One region of the Streptomyces sp. SS1-1 genome, then DNA from elsewhere that is predicted to be linked to it. Evidence: riboswitches for the same ligand, from Rfam matches in the RefSeq annotation. Region 1 holds a riboswitch; the other holds the start of a gene.
The links. Region 1 has a riboswitch for cyclic di-AMP ahead of F8R89_RS16900 (M23 family metallopeptidase). Riboswitches for the same ligand answer to the same signal wherever they lie in the genome.

Region 1 (4,972 bases):
GCCCTGCGCACGCGGGCTGTCCACGGCGGCGCCGGGACGGTACTTGCCGGTGAGGAACCCGGCCGCGAGCGCGTAGTACGGCACCGCGGCGAGGTTCTCCCGCTCGGCGAGGTCCTGGAGGGCGCCCTCGTAGGTGTCGCGGGAGACCAGGTTGTAGTGGGGCTGGAGCGCCACGTACCGGGCCAGGCCCTCGCGGTCGGAGAAGGCGAGGGAGGCCGCCAGCCGCTCGGCGGTGATGTTGGACGCGGCGATGTGCCGGACCTTGCCGGCCTTCACCAGTTCGTCCAGGGCGCCGACGATCTCCTCGACCGGCACCTCGGGCTTGTCGAAGTGCGTGTAGTAGAGGTCGATGCGGTCGGTGCCGAGGCGGCGCAGCGAGGCGTCGGCGGCGGCCTTGATGGTCGCCGCGTTCAGGCCCTGGAAGTCGGGGTGCTGGCTGACCTTGGTGGCGATCACGACGTCGTCCCGGTTGCCGCGCGCCTTGAGCCAGTTGCCGATGACGGTCTCGGACTCACCGCCCACGTTGCCCTCGACCCACGCCGAGTAGGAGTCGGCCGTGTCGAGGAAGTTGCCGCCGGCCTCGGTGTAGGCGTCGAGGACGGCGAAGGAGTGGGCCTCGTCGGCGGTCCACCCGAAGACGTTGCCACCGAGGCAGAGCGGGGAGACCTCGAGGTCGGAGGAGCCGAGTTTGCGCAGTGCAGTCATACCAGGGATCAACGACCCCGGCGGTGGCGCCGATTCCGCTCCGGGGATGAATTCCCTGTGAAGGGGCGGGCGGGCGCACCGAAGACCGGCAGCCCTGACGTCGGGGGGTCGTCGTCAGGACCGCCGGGGATCAGGTGGGGAGCGTGCTCAGGGGGTGAGGCCCTTGCCGCGCAGCCAGGCCAGCGGGTCGATGCCGCTCGCGCTGCCGTCGGGGTGCACCTCGAGGTGCAGGTGGGCGCCGGTCACGTTGCCCGTGGCGCCGACGCGGCCGATGACGTCACCGGTGTTGACCTTCTGGCCGACGCTGACGCTGATCGAGGACTGGTGGGCGAACCAGATCTCGGTGCCGTCGTCCAGGGTCAGCTCGGTCTTGTAGCCGTAGGAGCCGTCCCAGCCGGCGAAGGTGATCGTGCCGGAGTGGACGGCCTTGATCAGGGTGCCGGTCGGCGCGGCGAAGTCGAGGCCCGTGTGGTGCCCCGACGACCAGTAGGCGCCGGCCTCACCGAAGGTGGAGGTCAGGGTGTACGAGGAGGTCGGCAGCGTGTACTGCTTGGCCAGCTCGGCGAGACGCTCGGCCTCGGCCTTCTTGCGGGCCTCCTCCTCGGCGGCGGCCTTCGCCTCGGCGGCCTTCTCCTTCGCTTCCTTCTCCGCCTTGGCGGCCGCCTCGGCGACCTCCTTCTCGGCGGCGGCGACGGCGGCCGCGGCGGCCTTGCTGTCGACCTGGTCCTGCTGGAACTCGGCCTGGGCGATGATCCGGCTGCGCAGTGCCTCACCGGCGTCGGAGCCGCTCTGCGCGGTCTCCTGGCCGGTCTCGCCCATGGTGCTGAGGGCGGTGGCGGTGTCGTCCGCGGCGGAGTCGTCGCCGGAGATCAGGGGCAGGTCGGGCAGGGTGATGGCGACCGGCGGCTTGCCGCTCTGCGCGGTGGCCATGCCGCCCGCGCCGACGGCCGCTATGACGCCGACGCCGAGAACCGTGGAGCTGCGGGCGAGTCCCCCGCCGCGCTGCTTGGAGACGCGGTGCCTGCCGCGGACGGGACGGAGGGAGTCCGCGGTGGGGTTCCACTCCTCGAAGGGGCCCTCGTCGGTGCGGTCGTAGCCGAAGGTGTCGGCGGTGCGCTGACCGGGTACGAACGAGGCATGCGGGGCAGGACGGTTCGACGCCACGTGGGCGTACTCCTTTCCTTCCTTCTCGCCTACCGGGTTAGCTGACGGGTTCGGAGCAGGAAGGTCTCCTACGCGCGTATACGTGCCGTGTTGCCACGGTGGTATCCGCGCGATTCACCCCAAGGTGGTGGTTCCCCGGTTCCTTCGCAGGATTCGGCGCGTGCGCACGGAGCCGCCTCTTGTGACGGCTGGGACGACCGCGCTGCGTTATCGAACGTTAATAGACGCGGGGTACGGATTCCAAGCCGTTCCTCTTGATCATTAACGAATTCCGCCGGGACTTACGGGCCATGAGCGGTCCAAATCGGGCGAGTTGACTTCCCCGCCACACCCCCATGACTGATGACGGTGTGTCAGTTGTTATGCGGAGGGGGTTCGCGCGATCACGTTCCGTGAGAACGGCGGAGACGCCCCGCGAACCTGGGGGACGGCCGGAAAACACTCAGGGCCGGAACTGATGAGTTCCGGCCCTGAGCCTTCAGTAGCGGGGACAGGATTTGAACCTGCGACCTCTGGGTTATGAGCCCAGCGAGCTACCGAGCTGCTCCACCCCGCGGCGATGTGTCCATAGTACGCCATCGCGGGGGCCCGCCGCACACGCCTTTCCGCAGGCCCCGGCCGCGGGGGCCTCGCCGGGCGGGCGTCAGGGCGCCAGGTGGGCGTTGGGGGCCGCCGCCCGGGCCGCGTACTCGGGCAGCACCAGGACGTCCACGCCCGCGGCGGCGAGCATCCCGCTGCCGTCGGCGTCCGTGACGAAGGTGTCCGGCTCGCGCCAGGCCGTGACCACCCGGCGCACCCCGGCCGCCAGGATCAGCCGGGCGCAGGGCGTGGGCCGCGAGGCGCGGTGGGTGCAGGGCTCCAGGCTGCTGTAGACGGTGGCGCCGGCCAGCCTCGGGTCGCCGGGCGCGATCTTGGCGAGGGCCGCCTCCTCGGCGTGCACGACGGGGTCGCCGGCCTCCCGGGAGTGGCCCCGCGCCAGCTCGGTGCCGTCCGCGGCGACCACGACCGCGCCGACGCTGAACGCGGTGGGCGAGGGCGGGCACTCGGCGGCCAGGTCGCAGGCGAGGGCAAGCCAGTGCCGGTCGGCGGCGGCGGGGAGGACACCGGTGCCGGGGGCGGTCGGCTCGTAGCGCATGAGCACCACGTCCTCGATGCGCCGGGTCTCCACCAGCCGCAGCCGGCCCTCCTGGTATCCGCCGGGCCCGAAGAGCCGGGGCGCCCGGGGGTCGCCCACGAACAGCGGGGCGAGCACGAGCTGCAGCTCGTCGGCGAGCCCCTGGCGCAGCAGCTGCGTGTGGACGGTGCCGCCGCCCTCGACCATCAGCCGCTCGACACCGCGCGCCTCGCGCAGGTGGGTCAGCAGGGCCCGCCAGTCCAGGTCGTCGCCGAGGGCGACGACGTCGGCGGCGACGGGGTCCTCCCGCAGCCGCCGGGCGCCCTTCTCCGTCGTGTAGACGACCTTCTCGCCGCCGGTGTGCCAGAAGTTCGCCGCCGGGTCCAGCTCGCCGGACGCGCTGACGGTGACCTTCAGCGGGTACGCGGGCCTGCCCTGGGCGGTGCGGGCGGCCCGGCGCTCGGCCGAGTTCACAAGCAGCCGGGGGTTGTCCGCCCGGATGGTGCCGGCGCCGACGAGGATGGCGTCCACGGAGGCCCGCACCTCGTCGACCCGGTCGAAGTCGGCCGGGCCGGACAGCAGCAGCCGGTCGGGGCCGGTGTCGTCGAGGTAGCCGTCGAGGGAGACGGCGGCGGACAGCAGGACGTAGGGGTACGACGGCATCGGCAGCGCTCTCCCGCTCGGTGGATCGGGGCTGGTTTCGACGGGGCTTGGTTCAAGTTTGAAACAAACCTACACTGGGCACATGACGACTCGCTGGCTCACCCCCGAGGAGCAGCGCGCCTGGCGCGCCTACATCGCCGCCGTCGCGCTCGTGGAGGACGCGCTGGACCGGCAGCTCCAGCAGGAGGCCGGCATGCCCCATCTGTATTACTCCATTCTCGCCACCCTGTCCGACGCCCCGGAACACCGGCTGCGCATGACCGATCTCGCCGAGCGGCTGAAGATCACCCGCAGCCGGCTGACGTACGGCGTCTCGCGGCTGGAGAAGGACGGGCTCGTGCGGCGCGAGGACTGTCCCGTGGACAAGCGGGGCAGCGTCGCGGCGCTCACGGACGAGGGGATGCGGCTCCTGGAGCAGGCGGCGCCCGGGCATGTGGACACCGTACGGTCGATGATCTTCGACCGGCTCTCCCCGGAGCAGGTCGGGCAACTGGAGGAGATCTTCACGGCGATCGGCTCGGGCCTCCAGGGCGACTGCGGTCACGCCACGGGCGACGAGGTGCCCTGGCGCAGGCGCGCCTCCAAGCTCTGTTCGTGACGGACACCGCGGGGACGGGTGACACGGAGTCATTGCTTCAAACTTAAAGCACGGGGTAGGGTCGGTCTCCCGAGCTGCTTCAAATCTGAAGCAGAAAGCCGCACGGAACCCGGAGACCCGCATGCCCGACTCCCCCGCAGCCGCCACCCAGCGCGCCCGTGTCCGGGTCCCGCTGCGCTTCCCCGACGGCTACACCGCCGACGCCGAACTGGTCACCTTCCACGGCCTGGCCGACGGCCTGGAACACGTGGCCGTCGTCCTCCGCACCCCCGAGCCCGGCACGACCCCCCTGGTCCGCCTCCACTCCGAGTGCCTGACCGGCGACGTCTTCGGCTCGGCCCGCTGCGACTGCGGCCCCCAGCTGCGCGAGGCCGTCGAGCGCATCGCCGAGCAGGGCGGCGTCCTGCTGTACCTGCGCCAGGAGGGCCGCGGCATCGGCCTCTACAACAAGCTGGACGCCTACGCCCTCCAGGACGAGGGCCTCGACACCTACGCCGCCAACGCCGCGCTCGGTCTGCCCGAGGACGCCCGCGACTACACGGCGGCCGCCCAGATGCTGACCGCCCTCGGCATCGGCGAACTGGACCTGCTCTCCAACAACCCCGACAAGGCCGACCAGTTGCGCACCCTCGGCATCACGGTCCACCACCGCGTCCCCACCGGCGTCTTCGCCACCCCCGACAACGTCCGCTACCTGCGCGCGAAGGTCCTCCAGACCCAGCACACGC
Region 2 (4,972 bases), 2.5 Mb from region 1:
AGCGCGTCGAGCCGTTCGTCGGTGCCGTCGTCCGTCCCGCCCGTCGCCGCCCGGGTCACCGCCCGCGCGTACTCGGGTGTCTGCAACAGCCCCGGCACCACGGAGGTCTCCAGCGTGCGCATCGCGCTCGCCTGGGACTCCAGACTGATGAAGTCCCGGTACGTCGGCGGCAGGACCCCGCGGTAGGCGTGCCACCAGTGGTGCCGGCCCGCCGCGTCGGACCCGGCCAGCGCCAGCAGCACCTCCCGCAGCCGGGCGTCCCGCACGTCGTAGGCGTCGAGGAGTAATCGCACATCGGCCGGTTTCACCCCGCTGGCGCCCGTCTCGATACGGCTCACCTTGGACTGGTGCCAGCCCACCAGGCGGGCCGCCTCGCCACTGGTGAGCCCGGTCCCGGTGCGCAACGCACGCAGTTCCGCGCCCAGTTTCCGGCGGCGGACCGCCGGGCCGTGCTGCATGGGCACCTCCTTACTCCGACCGGGCCGCCCAAATACGGTCTGCCGTCGCAGAGTTCACCGCTTCGAGCGACAGATATATGCATATCTTGGTGGATCGCCACCCGCGACCGTCGCGGTGATGGCAGTCTGGCGGCGAAGCACAGTCCGGGACCGTACTCGAACCTTCCGCTCCGTGTCGGACTGCGGTCCCGTCGGAAAGGGACGACGTCGCCATGGCAGACCATCTGGAAGCATCCGTCACTCTGCCGAGCGATCCCGCCTCGGTCTCCACGGCACGGACCTACGTCATCACCACGCTCGCCGAGTGGGGGCTGCCATCGGACACGGACGCGGCGGACACCATCCGGCTCATCGTCTCCGAACTCGCCACGAACGCCGTCCAGCACACCCTCGGGCAGTCGCCCACCTTCACGGTGGACCTCGAACTCGACCGGGACGAACACCTGCGCATCGGGGTGACCGACAGTCATCCGCGGTTCCCCAAACGGCTGCCGGCCGCCGTCCAGCAGGACAACGGCCGGGGCATGGTGATCATTCGCTGGCTGACCGCCGAGTGCGGCGGCCGGCTGCGGGTGTGGCCGACCCGGGAGGGCGGCAAGACGGTCTCCATCGAGCTGCCGTGGACCGTACCGGCCTCGCCGGTCGCGGTCGCGACGCCGCAGGAGCCGTAGGAACCGCACAAGCGCCGCGTGGTGCCGCACCGGGCGCCGCGCGGCGCGCTCCGCCCCCGTCGGCCCCGGGAGGCCCCGGAGGCGCCGGAGGGCCCGGCCCGTGCCGGGAGCCTTCCGCGCTCCGGGAGGGCGCCGGCGGGGGTGGGGGCGCCCTGCGCGCCCCCAGGGGGGTCACTTGACCCGGCCGTACCAGACGCTCCTGGTCCAGATCTTCTGCAGCCGGACCACGTCACCGCTCTTGGGGGAGTGCCAGATCCTGCCCTTACCGGCGTAGATGCCCACGTGGTAGACGTACGACCCCGAGTGGAAGAACACCAGGTCACCGGCCTTGCGGCTGGAGGCGGAGATGTGGCGGGTCTTGTTGTACTGCTGGGCCGCCGTGCGGGGCAGCTTCTTGCCGGCCTTCTTGAACGAGTACAGCGTCAGCCCGGAGCAGTCGAACCGGTTCGGGCCGGTGGCGCCCCACGCGTACGGCGACCCCTTCTTCGAGGCCGCGATCTGAAGTGCCTTCGTCGCCGGCGTGGCGGCCTCCGCCTCCGAGGCGAGACCGGGCGTCACGATCGAGCCGCCCACCGCGGCGAGAGTGAGGGCCGAGGCCGTACCGGCCCTGGCCATGAGCGACGGGACACGATTGAGCGCAGTCATGCGCAACCCTTCGTCAGCCGCCTGTGAAGGATGACCTGTCGGATTCGGGCTGGCGAAGTTGCCCGGCCGCGGTGTCGCGGCTTCACCCCAAGGGTTGCTCGGTTCGAACGAACATCCGTACCGGCGACCCGTCTTGCTCGGGTCCTCCACTCCTGCCGATCCACTCCTGTCGACCGGTCATCCGCGCGGCGGCAGGACTCGGCGTCCGCCCGGATCGCCCCGCCGCTGCGGCGGGGTCTTGTCGTCAGTCAGGGATCTTGGCGCACGGAAGAACGAAAATCCCAACGGAACCGGGGATTTGTGGTGTTACTCACCACTCACCCGTTCGGGTGGACGCTACTGCGTTCGAGGAAGTGGCCAGATGCCCGACGAGCCCCGGACCAGCGGCGGAAGGCTCGAACGGGCCCGCGCGTCCGGCCCGTGACGCAAGCCGTACGAGCGCGTGGACGGAGTGCGGAATACGCCGATGGGGGGTACGCCATTCGGTCCGTTTCGGCGCGGCGCCGGACGTCACGGCGGCGGTCCGCGCGCCCGCGACGCGGCTGGGACGCCGTCAACTGTCGGAGCGCGACGACGCCCTGACGCGAGCCGTGGCGGCGCGACCGTGTACGGGACGTGCGGCGCACACCGCGCGTGCGGGCGTGCCGCACCGCCCGCTCCGACGACGCGTCAGCGCCGGCGCGAGCGCCCCGCAGACCGGAGCCCCGGCTGCGCACCCCCAGCAGGGTGACCGCTGCGCCCGCCGCCAGGCCCTCGCCGCGCACGCACAGGTGGGTGGGCGGCGCCGACCGGCCCCGACGGCGCGTCAGCGACGGCACGTCCCGCAGATCGGGCGCCGTGCCGACGGACGCCCGGCCTAGGTAACGGTTGGTCAGCGCGCGCGTCGGCGGGGGAGTGGGGGACAGCTCGGGTGGTGACACCGTCCGTGTCCCGACCGGGGCGGCCGGGGCGGGCCTGTTCCGCTTTCGGGCGGGCGAACGAGTGTCAGCCGGGGAGCAGGGGGCGACTCGGTTGGTGGGCCGTGTGTTCCCGAAGGGGGTCCGGGCGCGCTGCGGCGGGGACGTACGGCCTGTTCGGTGGTTCCGTCGAACCGGGTTACCCGGCCGGGGCGGGCCGGAGGGCCGGCGGCGTCTCGGTGTCGGGTGTGTGCGCCATGGGGCGGGTGAACGCGCGTCAGCAGGCAGAGTGGGAGGCAACTCGGTCGGCAGGCCGTGCGTCCCCGTCCGATACAGCGGGGGTGCAGGGCCGGTCAGGTGGTTCGGCCGACCGGGGCGGGCCGGGCGGGCCTGTGCGCCTTCGGGTGTGCCAACACGTGTCAGCGGGGGGAAGCAGGGGGCGACTCGGTCGGCGGACCGTGCGTTCCCGACGGGAGTCCGGGCGACGCGGCGGCCGTGCGTCCCCGTCCGCTGCGGCGGGGGTGTACGGCCGGTTCGGTGGTCTTGTCGGACGGGGCTACCCGATGGGGGGTCGGCGAGGCGCCGCCGCCTTCGGGTGCGCGAACGCGCGTCAGTCGGGGGTGTAGGCAACTCGGGTGGCGGCACTTCCCAGTCGGAGCCCGGAGCCCGGAGCCCGGAGCCCGGAGCCCGGAGCCCGGAGCCCGGAGCCCGGAGCCCGGAGCCCGGAGCCCGGAGCCCGAACGCACCGAGCCCGAACGCACCGAGCCCGGAGCCCGAACGCACCGAGGCCATGCGTCCCCGTCCGCTACAGCGGGGACGCACGGCCGGTTCGGTGGTGCTGTCGGGTGGGGTTACCCGACGGGGGCGGGGTGGCGGGTCTGCGTCGGCTTCGGGGCGGGTGTGTTCGTCCTCAGGTGGGCGCCCAGGAGGACCGCGCCGAGGCCCAGGGCGGCCCACCAGGTCAGGGTGAGGGCGGGGCCCACCGCCGCGGCGCCGTCGAAGAAGGACACCGAGCGCAGCAGGGTCGTGCCCGCGCCCGGCGGCAGCCACTGGCCGATCGTGCCGACCGGCTCCGGCAGCATCCGCGGGGCCGACGCCGCCCCCGAGAACGGGTTGCCGATCAGCATGACGGTCGCGGCCATGAGCCCGACGCCGGCCGGTCCGATCAGGGCGGCCAGCCCGGCGACGGCGGCGCTCACCGCCAGGCTCATCAGCGCGAACACCCCGGCCTCCGCCCACCAGTCGCCGGTGATGACACCCAGCCAGCTGTGCGCCAGCGCGGCGGCGATCAGGCCGGTCAGGGCCGCCGTGCCCACGAGGGCGCTCGCGGCGCCCGGGCCGCGCAGCCCCAGCAGTGTGACCGCGGCGCCCGCCGCCATGCCCGCGAGGGCGAGCGGCAGCACGCTGGAGGTCAGGGCCGCCCCGCGCGGGTCCTTCGCGGGCGCCGGTACCACGTCGACCGTCTCCACCCGCGTCCCCTCGGCGGCCGCCTGCCCGGCCACCGCCTGCTGGAGCAGCTGGGCCACGGCCGGGCTCGCGGCGGACGCGGTCAGCAGCCGGGGGCCCTGGGGCGTCACGACGACCGCGCCGTACACGTCCCGGTCCTCGATGGCGTCGCGGGCGGCCGGCTCGTCGGCGTAGCGGTGCACCTCGAACGCGCCCTCGTGTGCGGACAGCTGCCGCTCCACCTGTGTCACGGCCGACGCCGGGCCCGCCACGCCGAGCGGGAGGTCGCGCGGCGCGGTGCGGGCGGCCGGCCAGGCGAACGCCCACAGGGCGAGGGCGGCCACGACGGGGACGAGCACGACCACCGCGACCAGGCGCCGGGACACGGCGTTCCTGGGCGGTGTGGCGGACGGCGAGGACATGGGATCTCCCCCTGATCGTAAAAAGAAGGATCGTTCGTTTTTCGATAGGTCCACCGTGCTCACAGCCCCCCGTGCTTGTCAAGAATGAATGTTCGTTTTACTTTGGGGACATGGCCCGCGTATCCCAGGAGCACCTCGACGCCCGCCGCCGCCAGATCCTCGACGGCGCCGCCCTCTGCTTCGCCCGCAACGGCTTCCACGCCACCTCGATGCAGGACGTGCTCAAGGAGGTCGACCTCTCGGCGGGGGCCGTGTACCGCTACTTCAAGGGCAAGGAGGAGCTGATCGGCGCGATCGTCGCCGAGGTGCTCGGCTCGGTCCGCGCGGCGTTCGAGGAGGCCGCCCGGCAGAGCCCGCCCCCGCCGCCGGACGAGCTCGTCGCCCAGGTCCTGGGCCGCACCCTCGCCGAGCGCGCGTCCCTGGTCGTCGACGGC

Region 2: another riboswitch for cyclic di-AMP. It lies ahead of F8R89_RS05325 (C40 family peptidase); the one in region 1 lies ahead of F8R89_RS16900 (M23 family metallopeptidase).

What each region holds. Positions count from the first base shown of each region.
Region 1 covers NZ_WBXN01000004.1:3,436,068-3,441,039, forward strand. The annotation lists gene F8R89_RS16895 (aldo/keto reductase) at 1-705, opposite strand, end outside; gene F8R89_RS16900 (M23 family metallopeptidase) at 853-1,869, opposite strand; cyclic di-AMP (ydaO/yuaA leader) riboswitch at 1,881-2,038, opposite strand; tRNA gene F8R89_RS16905 (tRNA-Met) at 2,352-2,425, opposite strand; gene F8R89_RS16910 (dihydrofolate reductase family protein) at 2,513-3,646, opposite strand; gene F8R89_RS16915 (MarR family winged helix-turn-helix transcriptional regulator) at 3,729-4,244, shown strand; gene F8R89_RS16920 (GTP cyclohydrolase II) at 4,366-4,972, shown strand, end outside.
Region 2 covers NZ_WBXN01000004.1:935,561-940,532, reverse strand. The annotation lists gene F8R89_RS05335 (helix-turn-helix domain-containing protein) at 1-458, opposite strand, end outside; gene F8R89_RS05330 (ATP-binding protein) at 671-1,129, shown strand; gene F8R89_RS05325 (C40 family peptidase) at 1,301-1,774, opposite strand; cyclic di-AMP (ydaO/yuaA leader) riboswitch at 1,778-1,988, opposite strand; gene F8R89_RS05320 (ABC transporter permease) at 3,522-4,538, opposite strand; gene F8R89_RS05315 (TetR/AcrR family transcriptional regulator) at 4,649-4,972, shown strand, end outside.